4 regions of the Lysinibacillus sp. FSL K6-4013 genome follow, and region 4 is predicted to be linked to each of the others. Evidence: riboswitches for the same ligand, from Rfam matches in the RefSeq annotation. Region 4 holds a riboswitch; each other region holds the start of a gene.

Region 1 (4,950 bases), 1.9 Mb from region 4:
TTATTTAGGTAACAACACAATGATCGATGCTCAAAACAATGGTGTCGTAATTGAATCACTTGATTGGTGGAATCAATACTTAGTAGGCTTCGGACGTATTCAATAGGCCTCACTATTATATAGACGGTTGACATAAGAAAAAGGTCATCTTTGTAGAGAAAAATATACAAAGATGACCTTTTTATTTTGCTTTTCTTTCAAAAGAAACAAGACTGCTACTTCTATCCTGGAAGAGAGATTTTTCTAGTAAGCTAGATTAATATCAAATTTTAAAATTTACTTTGATGACACCTGTCTCTTTCAAGGCAATAAAGAAAATAATAACGAATGGGCCGACAAGTAAACCGATAATACCAAATAACTGTAGACCTATGAACATGGAAATTAATGTTGGCAAAGTAGATAAACCGATATGGTCTCCCATTAATTTAGGCTCGACTACTCGACGAATAATAAGTAAAATAGCAGCTAAGATGAATAATTTTACAGCTATAGAGGTGTTTCCCATTAACAGGTGGTAGAGTCCCCAGGGCGCTAGAATAATGATAGAGCCTAGGAATGGTACAATATCTATTAACCAGATAATAATCGTCATTGTTACTGCGTATTTCGGTTGGATTAACAGCAGTCCAATGAGTGTGACGCCTCCAATAATAAAGCTTACAAATAAGTGAGCCTTCATATAGCCAAATGTAGCATCTTTTAGGCGATTTAAAATAATTTTTATTTTCTTTGCTGTATTGGGCTTTAAATATTTATAAGTGATTTGCTTTAACTTAGGCAAATCAAGCATAAATAGAAATAGCGCAATCATATAAACGAGAAGACTGATAAATAGGCTGGGTATCTCTGAAAAGAAGGCAGAAACTTTGCTATAATTAAAGAAGCTTAAAAAGGATTCTTCAACTTTCTTTATGAAATCCATTGTGGTTTTTTGAAGCGAAGCACTTACTTCAGGTGGAAAGTCTTCTGTGTATTTAGAAATATTTTCTTGCATATGAAGCCACATATCTGATAGCTTAGAAATATAATAGGGAGCTTGCTTAGATAGTAAAATTATTTGTGTCATTATTTGTGTAATAGAAAGATAACAAATAATAGATATAACAATAACACTCACTATGTAAATAAAAGCAACTGCTATTTTCCGTGACATTTTCCATTTCCGTTTAAAGAACATGACAATCGGTTCTAAGAAAAATGCACTAATCCCAGCAAGTATTAAAGGCATGGATACGGGGATAACAAAATAGGCAGCTATAAGTAGTGATAAAATCACAATCAACCGAAAAATCAATTTCCTAGCATGAAATTTATTCATAAACTCACCTTCTTTGCGAAAAAAATTAAGTTAAGTGTACCATAAATCAAGTTTTATTACGTTCTGAAACAATAAAGGTAGGGATAAATTATGGAAAAAGAGATTTTGCAACTTTTTAGTAATCTAACAGAGCATGATCGCGATATTCAATATGAATCTTACGAGGAATTAATGAAAATTATGCAGGAACCTGTAGATTGGACATATGCAGTTTGGGAACAGCTAATAAAAGCACTTACATACAATAATGGTTATTCTCGTGCACGTGCTGCACAAATTTTATGTGCTTTAGCTGCAAAAAGTGATCCAGAAGAAAGGGTCTTGGAGGATTTTTTAAAGATTTGGGCTGTGACTTACGATGATCAATATGCTACAGCGAGGCATGCATTACAAGCAATTTGGAAAATTGGACAAGCGGGTCAGGTACAAAGAGATTTGGTTGTGTCGTATCTAGCTAAAAGATTTCAAACATGTATAGATGAAAAACAGCCATCTCTTATTCGCCAGGATATTATTATGTCATTTAAAAAGCTATATGATCAAACGAATGACTCGAAATTATTAGACATTGCCCATCGTTTAATTAATGAGGAACAAGATGCTAAATATAAAAAGAAGTATAAGTCAGCCATCCGTTCAAAGTAGCGAGATGGTGTTTTTTTGTGCAAATTCTTTGATGAACTGTAGAATAGTCAACTATAATGAATGAAAAAAAGAGGTTATGGCATGAGCATTTATAATTATCTAGTACGAAAGCCTAATGGTGAAATTTTATCGATGGAAACATATCGTGGAAAAACAATGTTAATTGTTAACACGGCAAACCAATGCCGATTTACATATCAATTTGAAGACTTACAGAAAATGTATGATAAATATGGAAAAGAGAATTTTGTAGTTCTTGGATTCCCTTGTGATCAATTTGGTCATCAAAATCCTGAAAATGGAGAGGAAACTAAGCATCTATGCAAGGTAAACTATGGAGTCACATTCCCGATTTTTGAGCTTGTACAGGTAAATGGAGAGGCAACACATCCACTCTTTAATTATTTAAAGCATGAAGTGGATTACCGAGAGTTTGGGAAGGCAAGTATGCAGGAGAAAATGCTGGCAGAAGCAATAGTTCAACTTGCTCCAAGCTTTTTAGATGGTCGTAATATTCGCTGGAACTTTACAAAATTTCTAGTAGATGCTAATGGTAAAACCGTTGCTCGCTTTGAACCAACAGATTCACAGCTTGATATTGAACAAGCAATTGAAACACTATTGTAGTAAACTTATTAAACAGTTTTAATTTTTCTCTTAAAGTAGCAATATTGCTGTAATTTTAAAGTTATCCATTCTAAGTATAGCTATTTTTTCTGAAGCATATATGATAAACTGCTTTACAAATGAAATATTCTTGCAGAATAAAGGTGCTAGTTAGCATAATCGGGAATTCGGTGAAAAACCGGAGCTGTTTCCGCAACTGTAAGTACAGCCAATATAAAGATTTACCACTGTCTCAAAGAAGATGGGAAGGTCCTTTATAACTCATTTGTTTCATGTGATGAACTGTACAAGCCAGGAGACCGACCTTTATTTGAACGTATAAAAACTTCTCGGAAGCTAGGAGGATATACGGCAAATACATAGGCTATGTCCAGTTTGATGGTACTTATTATGTTATTTTTGTCGTTCCTTTGCAAAAGGAGCGATTTTTTTATGCCTTTCAAGTAAGAATTTTTCATTATAGAAAGTAGGGGGGAAGCAAGTGAAAAAAGATGCCCGTTATTCTTGTTATCCATTTATGCGTGAGAAAGCTTCAACGGTAGATTTTGAAATTCGAACAGATAGCCTTACAACACATTTAGGAGTTGCATTAGCTGCAGTAAAAAAAGAGGATGTTCAAGTTGTTGCTGAGGATTTATTGCTTATTTTACCTATGGCTTATCATGTAAATGGCTCAGTTCGTGGGAAATTAGCAGTAACTGAAGAGGATTTATCTTGGTTAAGTGAGCGGTATGATTTTTACGTTCGCCATGTGAAGGAAGAGATTCAAAGTTTTGTTTTACCACAAGGAACAGAGGCCGCTGCTGCTCTACATCTTTGCCGCAGTGAAGCGAAAAAATCATATCGTATCTTACACAAAGTATCAGAAGAACGAGAGGTTCCTGCTATTCTTTTCGATTACCTTGGCTTATTAGCTAATGTATGTTTTGTTATGGCTGTGTTTATGAATCAGCAAGCTGGAATAGCGGAAATACCGTTTATTAGTAAATCCTACCCAATGAAAAAGAAAAAGGAGAATAACAATGAAAAAAGTATTTAATTTCCAATGGCTATCAGTGCTCTTACTTGCACTGGTATTAGCAGGCTGTGGCACTGCTGAAGATACAAAAAATAAAGATGCTTCGCAAGATACACAACAAGCAGAGAAAACAAGCTATAAAGTGACAGATGACCGTGGAGTGGAAATAGAGTTTAATGAAGTACCAAAAACAGTTGTATCTTTACAACCAAGTAATACTGAAATTTTGTTTGCTTTAGGTGTTGGCAATAAAATTGTAGGAGCAACTGAGTACGATACTTACCCAGAGGAAGCACAAAAAATTGAACGTGTCTCTGATACTACGAACTTTAATAGTGAAAGAATTATAGCGTTAAAGCCAGATGTTGTCATTGCTTATACAATCGGTGATAAGGATGCACTAAAGCCGCTTGAGGACGCAGGAATTAAAGTGTTTGTTATTCAATCTGCGACTACTTTCGACGATGTTTATGGAGATATCGAACAAATTGCTGCTGTGATGGATGTTCCTGATAAAGGAAATAAATTAAACGAAGAGATTAAAGCGAAAATTGCTGAAGTCCAAACGAAGGTGAAGGACGTAAAAACGCCAAAAAATGTTTATTTAGAGGTTAGCCCTAAGCCAGACATTTATACAGCAGGCTCTAGTACTTTCCAACAAGAAATATTGGATGCAGCTAATGTTAATAATGTTTTTTCTGACCTGAATAGCTGGGCAAAAGTGAATGAGGAAGATGTTATTGCGAAAAATCCAGATGTTATTTTAACGACAGTAAACTATACAGAAGATCCTATAGGGGAAATTCTTGGACGAGATGGTTGGAATACAGTGACAGCTATTCAAAACAAAGCGGTGTTGTCTCTTGATACAGATATCTCTAATCGACCTGGTCCACGTATTGGTGAAGCTGTAGAATTAGTAGCGAAAGCTGTATATCCAGAGTTATTTAAATAAAATATTATTCCATGCTAGCTGTTAGCCTTTCAGCTAGTATTTTTTGTGTTTTAATTATTACCTAGCGTGAAAATTGGAATTAATGTAGTTTGTTCTTTAGAATAAAAGTAAGTATGCTCGATAATTTTAGGAGGTGTAGTGATTGGAACAATTAGAGACAAAGGTGATTCCATTTGAGGCAGTCTATAATTTCCGAGACATGGGTGGATATAAGACAAGGGATGGCCGTAGGGTAAAGAACGGTTTATTTTACCGCTCAGCGGCCCTTGGGAAAATGACACTGGCGGATAAAGAACTATTTGAAACGCTAGGGATTAAAACTATTTTTGATTATCGCGATAACAATGAGGCATATCATAATCCTAACCCAGTGTTCTCGAATGC
Region 2 (4,950 bases), 460 kb from region 4:
AGATAGGCATACTTATCAATGAGTAACATAATGGTTAACCTTCTTTGTGTTTGCCACGCATATAGCCGATGAAGTAGCCAATAAAGCCAGCTCCTATAGCTGCCTGTAGCACGAATAATAAGCTTTCGATTTCACCACTAGGTGGCTCCCATAGACTCTCAAACCATGGCTCATATTCCGCATTGATTTCACCAATAGCTGCTTCTGCCTCACCATCAGCACCACCAAATTCAGCACCTTTTTGTATGAACAAGGGAATAATGGCTAACAACACTACAATGGCTAACAGCAATAAATTTTTTTTCATCTTTAATGTGCCTCCTTTGTTGAGAAAACACGTAAAGTTTTTAATTCGCTAATATTGTATTTTTTCAAGAAATTCATCACAATGACGGTTAAAATGCCTTCACTCACGGCTAAAGGAATTTGAGTTAAGGCAAAAATACCTGCAAACTTTGTAAAGGATGCCATAAAGCCTCCAACCTCAGAAGGGAAGGCTAGTGCTAGTTGTACAGAAGTCACAACATATGTACCTAAATCACCAAGCATGGCTGCAAAGAATACGGCTAGTGAAAATGACAAGCCTATTTTTTGTGCTCCTTTAAAGACAAAGTAAGCAATAAAAGGACCTACAATAGCCATAGAAAAGGCGTTAGCCCCTAAAGTTGTGATTCCACCATGTGCTAATAATAAAGATTGGAATAATAAAACGATTGTTCCAATTACACTCATAGCTAGAGGGCCAAAGAGAACTGTTCCAAGACCTACACCGGTTGGATGAGAGCAGCTACCTGTAACAGAAGGGATTTTTAAGGCGGATAGCACAAAGGCAAAGGCACCTGAAAGTCCCAAAAGCATTTTTGTTTCAGGATTTTCTTCAATGGTTTTTCGAATAGAACGCAATCCTAAAATGATAAAAGGAATAGAGATGACCCACCAAAAAATAGCCCATTCGATTGGTAAAAAACCTTCCATGATATGCATGGCAAAGGCACGTTTTGGCACGATTAAAAAGGCCAGTAAAAAATAACTAAGTTTCCACCAAGAAAATTTCAAAAGTTTTCCTCCTAACTAATTTATAGATTTTTAGAATATTGCGTGCGTAATTAAAAAAAGCACTTCTCCAGTGGTGGAAAAGTGCATAGCTAAAAAAGCAAATAACATTCTCATCTGCTAAGCCGCACACCTATCCTCGTAGGTTGAAACGATCACTTATTTTTCGGCAGGTCTCCTGGCTCTAGTTCAATGCTTTATAGGTCTTCCCATCCGTTGGACAGTGACATTTCTATAAAGCTCCCTATTACAGTGGCGGGACCGCGCCGGACTCAAACCGGCTTCCCTTTTAAGCAAAATGACAAGCATTTTACACCGAAAAACATTCAAATTGTGAGATTTCACGACAAAGTGTAACATGAATTTCCATAAATATGCTATACCTTTTATAAATTTTTTTAATTAAAGGTCAATGATGAATATTCTGATAATATTTCATGTGCTAATTATGTAGATTGTATAAATTTTATACCCTAGTCCACCTCATAATTGATAAATTTGTCATAAATTTTTAAAGAAATATTGAAATTTTAAAATAATAAGATATGATAAAGACAGTTTTCTATTTAAAATTCTAATAAAAATTTCATATAAAACGTCAATAAGTGCTCGAATAGCTCGAGATAATAGGGAAATTGGTGAAAATCCAATACAGCCCCCGCTACTGTAATAGCTGATGAAATCGCAAAGCCACTGGCAAACTTGGGAAGGCGCGAAAGTAAAATGAAGCTTAAGTCAGGAAACCTGCTTATTTGATTGTGCATGCAAACTTTTCGGAGGGAGAAGTTGAAGCGAAAGCGAGTACCTGTATTTTATTCTATTCGTTTTTATTTGGCTTCTACAAAACCTTTACTCTTCGTTCTAGAGTAAAGGTTTTTCTTTTTCCAAAAAGCAAATGAGGGGAGACAGAAAATGACAACTTGGAATTTAGAGGGGATGAAAACACATCTCTTTATTTGCAATGGCAGTAGCTGTATGAAAAAGGATGGTGAGGAAATTACCTTAGCCATTCGAGATGAAATACAACGGCAAGCACTCGATCAAGAAATACATACGACAAGAACGCGCTGTAATGGACGATGCAAGGATGCTTGTGTGGTAATAGCCTACCCCCAGGGGAATTGGTATCGTGTGCCATCAACAGAGCATGCTAGAACACTAGTACAAGATTTACATCATGAATCCTTATACAACGAACATGTCTTTACACTTCGTGAAGGTACATTACAGCGTACTGCTCAAACAACTGCCATTAAAGGGATCGAAAAGGTGAAAGAGGGGTAACAACATGGCGCAAAAAGGAAAAATTTTCGTAGTAGGCTTTGGACCTGGAGATTTTAAGCATATTACGACACGTGCAGTAGAGGCACTACAACAAAGTGAGATGATTATAGGCTACAAAACCTATGTAGAGCTGATTCAAGATTTAGTAAGTGCAAAATCAATTGTTAGTACAGGCATGACAGAAGAAGTGTCGCGTGCACAGGAAGCCGTTCGTCAAGCAGAGGCAGGGAGCATCGTATCGGTGATTTCGAGTGGTGATGCAGGTGTCTATGGCATGGCGGGATTAGTATATGAGGTGTTAATTGAGCTAGGCTGGACAGAAGCAACAGGAATTGAGGTAGAAATTGTTCCTGGTATTTCTGCGATTAATTCATGCGCTAGTATACTTGGTGCACCCATTATGCACGATGCTTGTACAATCAGTTTAAGTGACCATCTAACACCTTGGAATTTGATTGCAAAGCGTGTCGAGGCAGCTGCAATGGCGGATTTTGTCATTGCTTTATACAATCCTAAAAGTGGGCGTCGAACAAGACAAATTGTCGAGGCTCAGCGAATTCTCTTAGAATATCGTTCGCCAGACACACCAGTAGGGCTTGTGAAAAGTGCCTATCGGGAACGTCAAGAAGTGACCATGACAACACTAGCAGAAATGCTAGAACATGATATTGGTATGCTGACAACTGTCATTATCGGGAATTCATCAACATTTTTCTATGACAATAAGATGATTACGCCCCGCGGTTACCAGCGTAAATATACCCTGGGTGAAGAAAAACAGCCATTACGTCCACATCAACGTTTACGCGAAGAAAATGAACCTTGGGCAATGAACCAAGAGACAGGGACAGCGCGAAATGACTTTACGGCTGACCCTAATGCAGGGCGTTTTAATAAACCCAGTATAGCCGCTACGCCAAAGCCGAAAAAAACAGCACTTGAAATGGCTACAGCGGCACTCGCAATGGTCAAAGGGACAAGCGCAGTCAAAGTAACACCGAAGCTAGTACAGCAAAAAATAGAATCTATTTTTGAATTAGCAGTTAGTCCTGGTGTAGCTAATAAGTTTTTTACTCCCCAGCAAATGATGACATTAGCAGAGGTCGTTGGGGAAGAGGGAACGATGGAATATACACCAGATCATCAAATTCACTTGAAAATACCAACGACAGTCCCTGAACAGATTACAGAGAAATTACAGGAAGTTGGCTTTTTATTAGCCCCGATTGGTGATGTGTTATCACTAAAGGCTTGTGATTTTTGCTACGGTGAAAAGGCTGATTCGATACCATATGCAGAGGAAATACAAGAAAAACTAGGCGGTATATCCTTACCGAAGACATTAAATATTGGCTTTAATGGCTGTGGGATGGCCTGTTATCGGGCAGTATTTGATGATATTGGCATCGTCTACCGCAAAAGTAAATTCGATGTCTTTATTGGAGCAAAGCCAGTCGGTCGTACAGCTCATGCGGCACAGCCTGTTGTAGAAGGGCTGGAGCCTGAGCAACTGATTCCACTCATTACAGATATTATTGAAGAATATAAAGCAAATGCTCATCCAAATGAACGTTTGTTTAAATATTTTAAGCGTGTGAAAAAGATACTGCATTTTACGTATCAAGATATGTCTTCCAAAATAAAAGTAGAGCCAGCTCCGTGCGGCGACTAGTAAGGAGTAGAGAGATGAAAGCTATTTTATTTGTCGGCCATGGGAGCCGTTTAGCAGCAGGAAATGATGAGGTTCGTACATTTATCGAACAAATGACACCCCGTATTGATGAACAATTTTTAGTGGAAACTTGTTTCCTTGAATTTGCTTCACCTAACATCGAAGAAGGTATTACAAACTGTGTGAAAAAGGGAGCAACAGAGGTACATGTAATTCCTATTATTTTACTGCATGCAGGCCATTCAAAGCTGCATATTCCAGCGGAAATCGAGCATGCACGTGAGCATTATCCATCGATTACCTTCACATATGGTCAAACAATAGGTATCCATGATGAAATCTTTGCCATTTTACAAGATCGCCTAGCCGAAATTGGCTTTAATTCAGAACAAGAGCAGGAAGACACAGCGATTTTATTGATTGCACGAGGTGGCAGTGACCCATCTGCTAATGGTGATTTTTATAAAATCACGCGACTCTTATGGGAAAAACTACCTGTGAAATACGTAGAAAGTGCTTTTATGGGTGTCACAGATCCACGAGTTGAAGAAGGAATTGAACGTTGTGTCAAATTAGGTGCAAAAAAAATCATCATGTTACCATACTTCTTATTCACAGGCATTTTGATGGAACGCATGCATGGCATGTGTGAGAAGTTTAAGGAACTTTATCCAGAGTGTGATATTCAAATTGCTAACTATTTTGGTTACCATGAACGTTTACAAAATGTTTTATTAGAGCGTATTGAACAGGCGATCAACGGTACATCTACAGGTATGCAAGATTTAGAAGACTATCGTGCCTATGCGGCAATACATGGACATGCGCATCATCATCACCATCATGAGCACGATCATGGGCATGACCATCACCACCACCATGATCACGACCATGACCATCATCATGAAGAGGAGCCGGTAAAATGATTTTCATGTTAGCAG
Region 3 (4,950 bases), 160 kb from region 4:
TGCTGAATATCAGTCATCATACGGCCGATATAGTCGTTTGAAGCCTTCATTTTAAAGCGATAATAGGGTTCTAGTAGTACATTTTGTGCCTGCTCCAGCCCCTGGCGCAGAGCACGGAAACTGGCTTCACGGAAATCTCCCCCTGATGTATGCTCGTTGTGCCCGCGACCTGTTAGAAGTGTAAAATGAATATCTGTTACAGGGAAGCCTGTCAGTAGCCCATGATGGTCACGCTCAAACAGGTGCTTTTCAACAAGGCGCTGATTGCCTATGGATAAATGATCTGCATGACAGGCATTGCTGAAGGTATTACCTGTTCCACGTGGATTTGGCTCCATTAATAAATGCACTTCTGCATAATGCTTGAGGGGCTCGAAATGACCATAGCCCGTTACGGTTGTCGCAATGGTTTCCATATATAAAATTTGCGGCTCACCAAAGGAGACAGCTATTGAAAAACGCGTCATTAATACCTCTGTCAGGACCTCCAATTGAATGACTCCCATAATATGCACATGGATTTCCTGAAATTTTTCCTGCCAGACCACACGCAAGGACGGCTCTTCTGCTTCGAGTAAACGGAAAATCTGTAGCACTTCCTTGATATGCTGATCGCCCTCATATTGAACCTTTGCCTGTAAGGTTGGGACAAGCTCATAGGGCTGGGATAGCATCGTTGTACCGATTCGATCTCCAATATTTGCCTGACTCAGCCCTTTGACAGCGAAAATCTCTCCTGCCTCAACCTGTTGAATGGTCTCAAAGCGACTGCCATTATAAAGGCGAATTTCGGTCACTTTTTCTGTTATTTCGCCAAATGAAAATTCATCCCGCACATGCAACGAGCCCTTGATCGCCTTCATAAAGGTTAAACGCTGGTGCCCATCATGACGAATTTTAAAAACCTCGCCCTCAAACGGGGCATCCTTGTCAAAATGGGTACATGTTAACAGTGGGAGCTGGTCAAGAAATTCCTGAATGCCCTCATCCTTTAAGGCTGAGCCAGCAAAGCAGGGGAAGGCACATTCATGTTTAATCATTGCCTGTAACTGAGCAAGACACTGTTCATGCTCCAATGACTCATTCAGAAAGGCATCAAGCAATTCTTCGTCGCGCTCCGCCAGCCATTCCATGATGCTATTTGATACATAATCTGCTCGCAGCGGCTCATCGACGAACAACACATGCTGAGAGCAATCTTTGTGAAGCTGACTCATGACAGCCTCCACATTGGCACCTTCACGATCAATCTTATTAATAAAGAAAAAGGTAGGAACATGGTATTGACGTAAAAGTTGCCACACTGTTTCTGTATGGCCTTGTATCCCTTCGACAGCGCTAATGATAATAATGGCATAATCCATTACTCGAATGGCACGCTCCATCTCAGGGGAGAAATCGACATGCCCTGGCGTATCAATCAATGTGTATGTATCGTCGCCAATGCTTATGCGCCCCTGCTCAGCAAATATTGTAATGCCTCGTCTGCGCTCTAGCTCATGATGATCAAGAAAGGTATCCTGATGATCGACTCGACCACGGGCTTGAATACTATTTGTATGAAAAAGTACTTGCTCAGAGAAGGTCGTTTTCCCTGCATCCACATGCGCAAGTACACCGATTGTTTTGTACATAGGAAATCCTCGTTTCTATAGATTGCTATCTTTTTATTGTAACAGAATACTAGCTCCTTTATTTCTTGTAAAATAGTTCGTCTTTATGTCGAAATAGTGCTAATATAATGATGATTATACTATTAGCATCATACTACTGATTGCGCGATAAATTTTCTTCTGCTAGTCTATCAATAGTATTGAACATTATAGAACGTATTGGTGCAAATGGCATTTGTCATTTGCTTAAAAGGGAAATCGGTGCAATTCCGATGCTGTCCCGCAACTGTAAATGGGGAGTCTATACAGCATGCCACTGTAGTGAAACTATGGGAAGGCGTATAGATGATGAACCTAAGCCAGGATACCTGCCAATATGTATTTTTTGACTAAGAACCACGAGGATGGGGATAGTGATATAGGTAATGATACCGTTATTTCACTATGCTACTCTCTTGGCGACAAGAGGGTTTTTTTATGCCCTTCCAACCACCTGGGTAGTAAAGAAGTCTCTGATTTCTTTCTATATTTTAACAACAAAGGAGAAAAGGACATGAAGAAATGGAAAAGTATCTGGCTGATGATAATCATTGCCTTGGTCGCTGTTTTAGGGGCTTGTAACGCAAAGGACAAAACAGAATCAGCAGCACAAGGTGAAAAGGTTGAGCCATCCGAGGCAGCAGCAGAAGTAACCATTGAAAATAATGACACAACACAAACATATAAGGAAGCACCGACAAAAGCGATTAGCTTAAATCAACATGTAACAGAAATCATGCTAGCGCTTGGCTTAGAGGATTCTATGGTAGGGACGGCTTACTTGGATGATAAAATTTACGAGCCACTGCAAGAGGCATACGATAAAGTCCCTGTCCTTTCCGATCAATACCCAACGAAGGAGCAAGTCATTGATGCCGAGGCAGATTTCCTATATGCGGGCTGGAAAAGTGGCTTCGGGGAAAAGGGTGTTGGCACACCAGAAGAGCTTGAAGAATTAGGCATTCATACGTATTTACATACGGCTTCCAACATGACAAAGCCAACATTAGAGGATATTTTTACCGATATTCGCAATATCGCGAAGATTTTCCGTATTGAGGATCGTGGTGAAGCTTTAATTGAGCAGATGACGAAAGATGTAGAGGCAGTACAAGCTAAATTACCAAAAGATAGCGAAAAATTACGGATTCTTGTGTTTGATAGCGGTGAAAAGGATGTATTTACAGCGGGTCAAAACTTTATGAATGAGCTAGTGACAATCGCGGGTGGACAAAATATCTTTGGTGATGTGGAATCAGGCTGGACAACTGTGTCGAAGGAAGATGCAGTGGACCGCAATCCAGAGGTAGTTGTCGTAATTGATTACGGTGAAACAACAGCAGAACAAAAGATCCAATTCTTAAAAAATGATCCAGCATTGAAGGAGATGGAAGCTGTTAAAAATGAGCGCTTTGTTATTCTACCACTTTCAGCAGCGTCTGAAGGGGTTCGTGCGGCAGAGGCGATTGAAATTTTAGCAAAGGGCTTCTATCCTGAAAACTTTTAATCCATTCGAGCTAGCGTTTTGCTAGCTCCTTTTTTATAAGGAGCGATAAAAATGAACGCATTTCAAAAAAATGTACCAGATCAAACTTTTGAAACATTAAACCGTCATGGTGAATTCACACGTCTTGCAGTCAGCCCCGGCATTATCAATAAGCATTATACGCCTGCGCAATTTCAAAAAATAGCCGAAATTGCAGGCGAAAAGGGAGCAATAAAGTATTCGGCCTCCTACAGTATTCTCGTATCCATTCCAACAAGTGATGCGTCAGAAGCGATACAAGCCTTACAGGAAGCGGGTCTTTATGTTGTGCCCTCAGGTCCTATCATTGCCATGAGGGCCTGTGATTTTTGTGATGGTGAGAAAATGGAGGCTGCCCCGATAACCGAACAGCTCTATCATGCCATGGTGGGGATGACGGTACCTGCAAGAGTCCGTGTCAATATTAATGGCTGTGCATCAGCTTGCTACAATGCAGTCTATGATGATATTGGGCTCGTTTACCAACAAGAAAGCTTTGATGTCTATTTAGGAGCAGTACCGATGGGAGCAAAGGCACAGGCTGGCAATTTATTCGCTAAGAGGGTAGACGTCACACAAATTGAAGATGTTTTACTGCACCTGATAAACCTTTATAAGGAGCATGCTCGCCCAAATGAACCCTTTTATAAATTTTATCGCAGAACAAAGTCCGCAGAATATTGGGAACTAGTAAAAAATTCGATTAAATAGCAGGAATATTACTTAGGGTGTCGAAGTATTGTAGTAAGGCACAGAATATTACAATACAAAGGAGCAAGAACATGACATCGAAACAAGGGATTCAACCAGAAGATCTTTATCACTTAAAATCAGTAGCAGATCCACAGCTTTCACCAGATGGGACAGAGGTAGTTTATGTAGAGACACGTATGGACGAGAAGAAAAACGACTATATATCGAATTTGTTTTATATAAACTTGAAGGACAAAACACCACAGCAATGGACATTTGGTGAAGATAGAACGAGTTCCCCTGTTTGGTCACCAGATGGCAGTCAAATTGCATTCTTGTCAACGAGAACAGGTAAGTCGCAAATTTATGTTCTTTCGAAAGCAGGTGGAGAGGCAAAACAGGTGACACATTGTAAAAATGGAGCGACATCCCCTGTCTGGTCACCATGCGGCAAGAAAATTGCTTTTTCAGTCGTGCTAGGGAAAGGTGAAACCATCCTAGATAAAGCGGAGGATGAGAAGAAAAAGGATAAAGAGCTAAAGCCACTAGAAATCGAGAAAATGAAACACAAATCGGATGCTGGTGGATTTATTGATATGGAGCAGTTTACCCATATTGCCATTGTCAATGTGGAATCAGGAGAGCTAGAGCAAGTGACAGAAGGCAAAGAGTACTTCCATCTGGGTACTTGGTCGCCAGATGGCAAATACCTTACGTACTTAGCAGATAAGGCGGAGGATTTAGATTTCTCATTTAATGTGGATATCTATTTATTGGATTTAGAATCTAAACAGAGTCACAAGCTAACAGAAGGTTCGGGTGCATATTACCAAACGGCTTGGTCTCCGAATAGTCGCTACCTTTCTTTTGTAGGCGGAGAACGTGAATTTGAAAATGCCACACAAGCGAAGCTATGGATTTATGACATGGAGCAAAAACTACTAAACGGTGTAACAAGTGAATTTGATGCGCCTGTCGGTGATTATGTCATCGGTGATTTCCTGCAAGGTGTAGCGTCACCACGTGTGCAATGGATGAATGATAACCATAGCTTCTACTTCCAAGTCACAGATCACGGCA
Region 4 (4,950 bases):
TTTTTTTGATGCGCCTCAGCATCCCTATACAAAGAAGCTTTTACAAGCAAGAATGCTATTTTAGAGGTGAAAAAATGACGTTGCTAGACGTGAAAAATATAGACATGCATTATGCTCAAAGACCAGCCCTATTTCAACGAGGACAAAAAATTCCTGTATTACAAAAGATGTCATTTTCACTTCAGGAGGGAGAATGTCTAGGAATCGTCGGTCAAAGTGGTTCAGGAAAAAGCACATTAGGACGCATTATTTTAGGGATTGAACGACCAACAAACGGAGAGCTGCTCTTTCAAGGTATCAATTTATACGAAGCACCCAGCAAAGAGAAAAAAATGATACGAAGAAATTTACAGGCTGTTTTTCAAAATAGCTATCATTCATTTAATCCAAAACAGACGATTTTCGAAATACTCGAAGAACCGTTTTTGAATTTCGAGCATTTTAGCAAAGCAGAGCGACAACAGAAGGTAAGGGAATTACTAGACTGTGTAGAGTTAGAGTGGGCAATGGCTCAAAACTATCCCTCACAGCTAAGTGGGGGACAGCAGCAACGAGTCAACATCGCTAGAGCTCTTGCATTAAAGCCGAAACTGATTGTTTTAGATGAGGCCATTAGTAGTCTTGATATGATTTTGCAAAAGACGATTATAGAACTATTACAATCACTGCAAAAAGAGCTACAGCTTGCTTATATATTCATTTCACATGATTTACAAGCCACACGTTTTATGTCAGATCGCATCCTAGTGATGCAGCATGGTCAGCTCGTGGAGGAGATTGGGAAGGATGGAGCCTATCAGCATCCCGCTTCACAAGAATTATACAATGCTATTTTGCCATCACACCCGCGAGAAAGAAAAAATAAGGATAGACCAAATTAAACAGAAACTCCATTTTGAATTTTTCAAAATGGGGTTTTCTTAATTATTAAAGCATTTTAGAAATAAAATTAATAATATCAATCATAAAATTAACTTTATTTATATTTTGATTCAAATAATTAATTTTTATTATTTACTTCTTTAAATTCTTTGTTATATAATCAACTTAACTTAAAGGAAGGAGTTCACTATGGCTTATCAAGTAATCACAAATTGCCCTGTCTGCAGTAAAACTTTGAAAATTACCAAGTTACAGTGTTCTCATTGTCACACGACGATTGAAAATGAATTTGAATTATCTAAGCTCGCATCTTTATCAAAGGATCAGCTTCATTTTGTGGAAGTATTTTTAACTTGTCGAGGAAACATTAAAGAGGTTGAAAAGGAACTGGGGGTTTCGTATCCAACAGTTCGTGGCAAGCTAAACGACATTATTTCATCCCTTGGCTATGCTCAAAAGAAGAAAAATGAAGTAGACGAGAAAAAAATTGTAAGCATGTTGGAAAATGGCGAAATCACAACGGATGAAGCCATAAAGCTCTTAAAAGACGAATAGGGAGGAATGGACCATGAAAGAGGAAATTACGAAAGTGTTAACCATGATTCAAGAGGGGAAAATTGATGCGGATAAAGGTTCAGAGCTGATTCAAGTGTTACAACAGAAAGAAGAATCAGGAAACAAATTTGTGGAAAAAACAAAGTATTTAGATAAAACATTAAAGGTCCGTGTTGTATCCACCGAAAATGATAATGTCACGGTGAATTTGCCGATTAAACTTGTCAAAGCCGTACTCATGGCTGGACACAGCATCGCAGCGAGTATTCCACAATCGGAAAAATACGTGAAAGATATCGACATCAATCTTCTTCTTGAAGCGATCGAAAATGAACTAGATGGACAAATTGTAGATATAAAATCGGCAAACGGAGATACCGTTGCAGTCTTCATTGAATAGAGGCGACGAATGATGCATGTAAAAGTGAAAGCAAAAGACGTTCGCTTTACTGTCCCTGTTCCCTATGCTGTGCTAACCATTGTCCTCTCCATTTTAACTTCCAAATGGATTCAGCAACAAGTCAATAAGTGGACAAAGGCATACTTCAATCGAAAGAAAATAGACTTTACCTTTCCGCTCATCGACAAAGAAATGCTCAAGCCGATTATCAAGGAACTACAAAATTATAAAGGGCTCGTGCTAGTCGATGTCAAAGCTCAAGACGGTACTGAGGTTAAGGTTAGACTATAATACCCAAGAAAGAATGATTAGAGCATGTTTGAATAAAAAGCATGCTCTTTGTTATTTAAAGAATATCCTTTGCAAAAGAACTACCGAAATCCCACAATGTATCTTCCAGATTGTTTAATAGCAGTTTCGTTCTTTTCTCAAGTTGATCTGGTAGCTCATTTTTACTGAAATAGGTAAGTTTCAAGCTCTCATCATCCTTTATCTCCAATATACCCCTTACATTTTTCGCAATATAAAGATGAATAACTGTATAGACCTCATCCCCATTTGGATATCGGAAATAATAATCTGGCCCTGAAAAAACACCCACCAAGTCAAATTCATTCGCTACAAGTCCTGTTTCTTCATGAAGCTCACGAGCAGCAGCTTCCTCTAACGTTTCGTTTAGTTCCAATGCACCGCCAGGTAATCCCCAATCCAACGTATCTGATCGATGTTGAAAGAGAATTTGCTTGTCATCGTTAACCACAAGAATGGTCGCCCCAATACTGATAATTGGTCTACTACCAATGTATTTCCTTAACTCTGTAATATATCCCATATTGGTCCCTCCTATAGATCATAAATAACGATTCGCCTTTCTTCCTTTAAAAACCTCTATTTCCCTTGTAATGCTTAAAATTGGATGTATTGGGATAGATGCACAATCTTTTTTTGTACAAAATATTGCTAAAAAACGCAGAATAGTTCATCAAAGATGAAAAATAGCTTTTTATAATCAGTCTTTTCTGAATTTTACCTATATTGATTGTTTTGAAAACTCTATGTTAAGGTAAAAAGACAAATTGAATATGCTAAATTTTGGTGGTTCAAATGGGAGTTGATTCTATTTGATTAAAAGGGAAGTTGGTGAGAGTCCAACACTGTCCCGCAACTGTATTTAGTAGCTCGAAAACAAAGCCACTGTTTTGTTTGTCAAAATGGGAAGGTGTTATGAGAGCGTTGATCATAAGTCAGGAGACCTGCCACGAAAAAAAGCATCAATTGACCTACGAGGATAGGGAGGTGTTAGCTACTGCATGATTGTGAATTCATGTAAATTCACTGTTTTTTTGGTCTGTCATGCTTTTGTAGATTAACAACTTCTAGAAAGGGATAGGAGTTGTTTTTTTGTTGTTCTGTCGTGTTTGAATGGTAACGCTTACAAGAATAATTAAACAAAGGGGCTGTCATTAAATGGAGTTAAATTATTCACCAGGTCTTGATGGAATCATTGCCGCTGAAACAAAGCTATCTTTTTTAGACACTGTAGGAAGTCAAATAGTTATTCGTGGCTATGACTTGATTGAATTATCTCAGCGATATTCGTATTTAGATATTGTTTACTTATTGCTGCATGGAGAAATACCAACTACCGAGCAACAGGCTGATCTACAGGACAAATTGAAAGCTCATTATCAGGTTCCACAAGAGCTATTTCAAATTTTTAAGCTATTGCCCAATGAAACACATGCGATGGATGGGCTTAGAACAGGAATTTCCGTTTTAGCAGGCTTTGATCAGCACATCAATGATCGTTCGACTGAAATGAATTTATCGCGAGCATATAGACTTTTAGGTGGTATGCCCAACATCGTAGCAAATAGCTATCGTGTATTAAATGGACAAGAAGCTGTCGAGCCGGATAGTCAACTTTCCTATAGTGCCAATTTTTATTACATGATTACGGGCAGAAAGCCAACTGCGCTAGAAGAAGAAATTTTTGATCAGTCACTCGTTTTATATAGTGAGCATGAGATGCCAAATTCAACATTTGCGGCTCGTGTCATTGCTTCTACACAATCTGATTTGTATGGCGCTTTAACGGGAGCTGTCGCATCGTTGAAAGGGAATTTACATGGAGGGGCTAACGAGGCAGTCATGTACATGCTTCTTGAAGCCAAAACAGTAGAAGGCTTTGAAGCATTATTGAAAAACAAGCTACAAAATAAAGAAAAGATTATGGGCTTTGGGCACCGTGTCTATATGAAAAAGATGGACCCAAGAGCGCAAATTATGAAAGAAGCCTTGCATAAATTATGTTTAGAGCAAGGGGATGATCGCTTATATCACATGTGTGAAGCTGGTGAAAAAGTGATGGTACAGGAGAAAGGGTTGTATCCAAATTTAGATTATTATGCAGCACCCGTGTACTACATGCTTGGTTTGCCGATTGAAATCTATACGCCAATCTTCTTTGGCTCACGAACAATTGGCTTATGTGCCCATGTGATTGAGCAGCATGACAATAATCGATTATTTAGACCTCGTGTCAATTATATTGGCGAGCGTCATAACCTTGAAGAATTGTCGGTATAATCAAGTTTTAACAACTCGCCATAAAGCTAATGGGCATTCTGACCAATGCCCATCAGCATACTAGTATATCAAACTTAAGCCTTGAAAGGAAGATATAGATGATTAAAACAAATGACATAACGAAGACAGATCAATTACTTACAGATATTGCGGATTATGTACTAAATACAAAGATTACAAGTGAAGAGGCGTACGAAACGGCACGCTATGTTCTATTGGATACTTTAGGCTGTGGCATTTTGGCCTTACAATATCCTGAATGCACGAAGCTTCTTGGTCCAGTAGTACCAGGCACAGTCGTTCCTAATGGTACACGTGTTCCTGGAACTTCCTATGTTCTTGATCCAGTAAAAGGCGCTTTTAATATCGGGTGTATGATTCGTTGGTTAGATTACAACGATACTTGGCTTGCGGCTGAATGGGGGCATCCATCTGATAATTTAGGTGGCATATTAGCTGTGGCAGATTATTTAAGTCGCGTGCGTGTGGCAGAGGGTAAGGCGCCTCTTAAAGTGAAAGATGTT

The links. A riboswitch is a leader RNA that binds a small molecule or an ion and turns the genes downstream of it on or off. The one in region 4 is predicted to bind cobalamin.
Region 1: it holds a riboswitch for cobalamin, as region 4 does, so the genes downstream of both, MHB39_RS21105 (hypothetical protein) here and mmgD (citrate synthase) in region 4, are expected to answer to the same signal.
Region 2: it holds a riboswitch for cobalamin, as region 4 does, so the genes downstream of both, MHB39_RS14085 ((2Fe-2S) ferredoxin domain-containing protein) here and mmgD (citrate synthase) in region 4, are expected to answer to the same signal.
Region 3: it holds a riboswitch for cobalamin, as region 4 does, so the genes downstream of both, MHB39_RS10975 (ABC transporter substrate-binding protein) here and mmgD (citrate synthase) in region 4, are expected to answer to the same signal.

The regions. Positions count from the first base shown of each region.
Region 1 is NZ_CP152031.1:4,263,964-4,268,913, reverse strand. Features, by position in the region: gene MHB39_RS21125 (C40 family peptidase) at 1-106, shown strand, start outside; gene ytvI (sporulation integral membrane protein YtvI) at 263-1,321, opposite strand; gene MHB39_RS21115 (hypothetical protein) at 1,412-1,966, shown strand; gene MHB39_RS21110 (glutathione peroxidase) at 2,048-2,593, shown strand; cobalamin riboswitch at 2,718-2,916, shown strand; gene MHB39_RS21105 (hypothetical protein) at 3,075-3,632, shown strand; gene MHB39_RS21100 (cobalamin-binding protein) at 3,616-4,566, shown strand; gene MHB39_RS21095 (tyrosine-protein phosphatase) at 4,709-4,950, shown strand, end outside.
Region 2 is NZ_CP152031.1:2,833,945-2,838,894, reverse strand. Features, by position in the region: gene cbiQ (cobalt ECF transporter T component CbiQ) at 1-29, opposite strand, end outside; gene MHB39_RS14095 (energy-coupling factor ABC transporter substrate-binding protein) at 35-307, opposite strand; gene MHB39_RS14090 (energy-coupling factor ABC transporter permease) at 310-1,056, opposite strand; cobalamin riboswitch at 1,204-1,388, opposite strand; cobalamin riboswitch at 1,640-1,820, shown strand; gene MHB39_RS14085 ((2Fe-2S) ferredoxin domain-containing protein) at 1,966-2,337, shown strand; gene cobJ (precorrin-3B C(17)-methyltransferase) at 2,342-4,009, shown strand; gene MHB39_RS14075 (sirohydrochlorin chelatase) at 4,024-4,935, shown strand; gene cobK (precorrin-6A reductase) at 4,932-4,950, shown strand, end outside.
Region 3 is NZ_CP152031.1:2,216,351-2,221,300, forward strand. Features, by position in the region: gene MHB39_RS10970 (translation factor GTPase family protein) at 1-1,634, opposite strand, end outside; cobalamin riboswitch at 1,817-2,004, shown strand; gene MHB39_RS10975 (ABC transporter substrate-binding protein) at 2,167-3,159, shown strand; gene MHB39_RS10980 (precorrin-3B methylase) at 3,211-3,888, shown strand; gene MHB39_RS10985 (S9 family peptidase) at 3,960-4,950, shown strand, end outside.
Region 4 is NZ_CP152031.1:2,374,034-2,378,983, forward strand. Features, by position in the region: gene MHB39_RS11725 (ABC transporter ATP-binding protein) at 1-64, shown strand, start outside; gene MHB39_RS11730 (ATP-binding cassette domain-containing protein) at 75-881, shown strand; gene MHB39_RS11735 (DUF2089 domain-containing protein) at 1,072-1,437, shown strand; gene MHB39_RS11740 (hypothetical protein) at 1,451-1,837, shown strand; gene MHB39_RS11745 (hypothetical protein) at 1,847-2,128, shown strand; gene MHB39_RS11750 (NUDIX hydrolase) at 2,184-2,669, opposite strand; cobalamin riboswitch at 2,917-3,113, shown strand; gene mmgD (citrate synthase) at 3,305-4,426, shown strand; gene prpD (2-methylcitrate dehydratase) at 4,525-4,950, shown strand, end outside.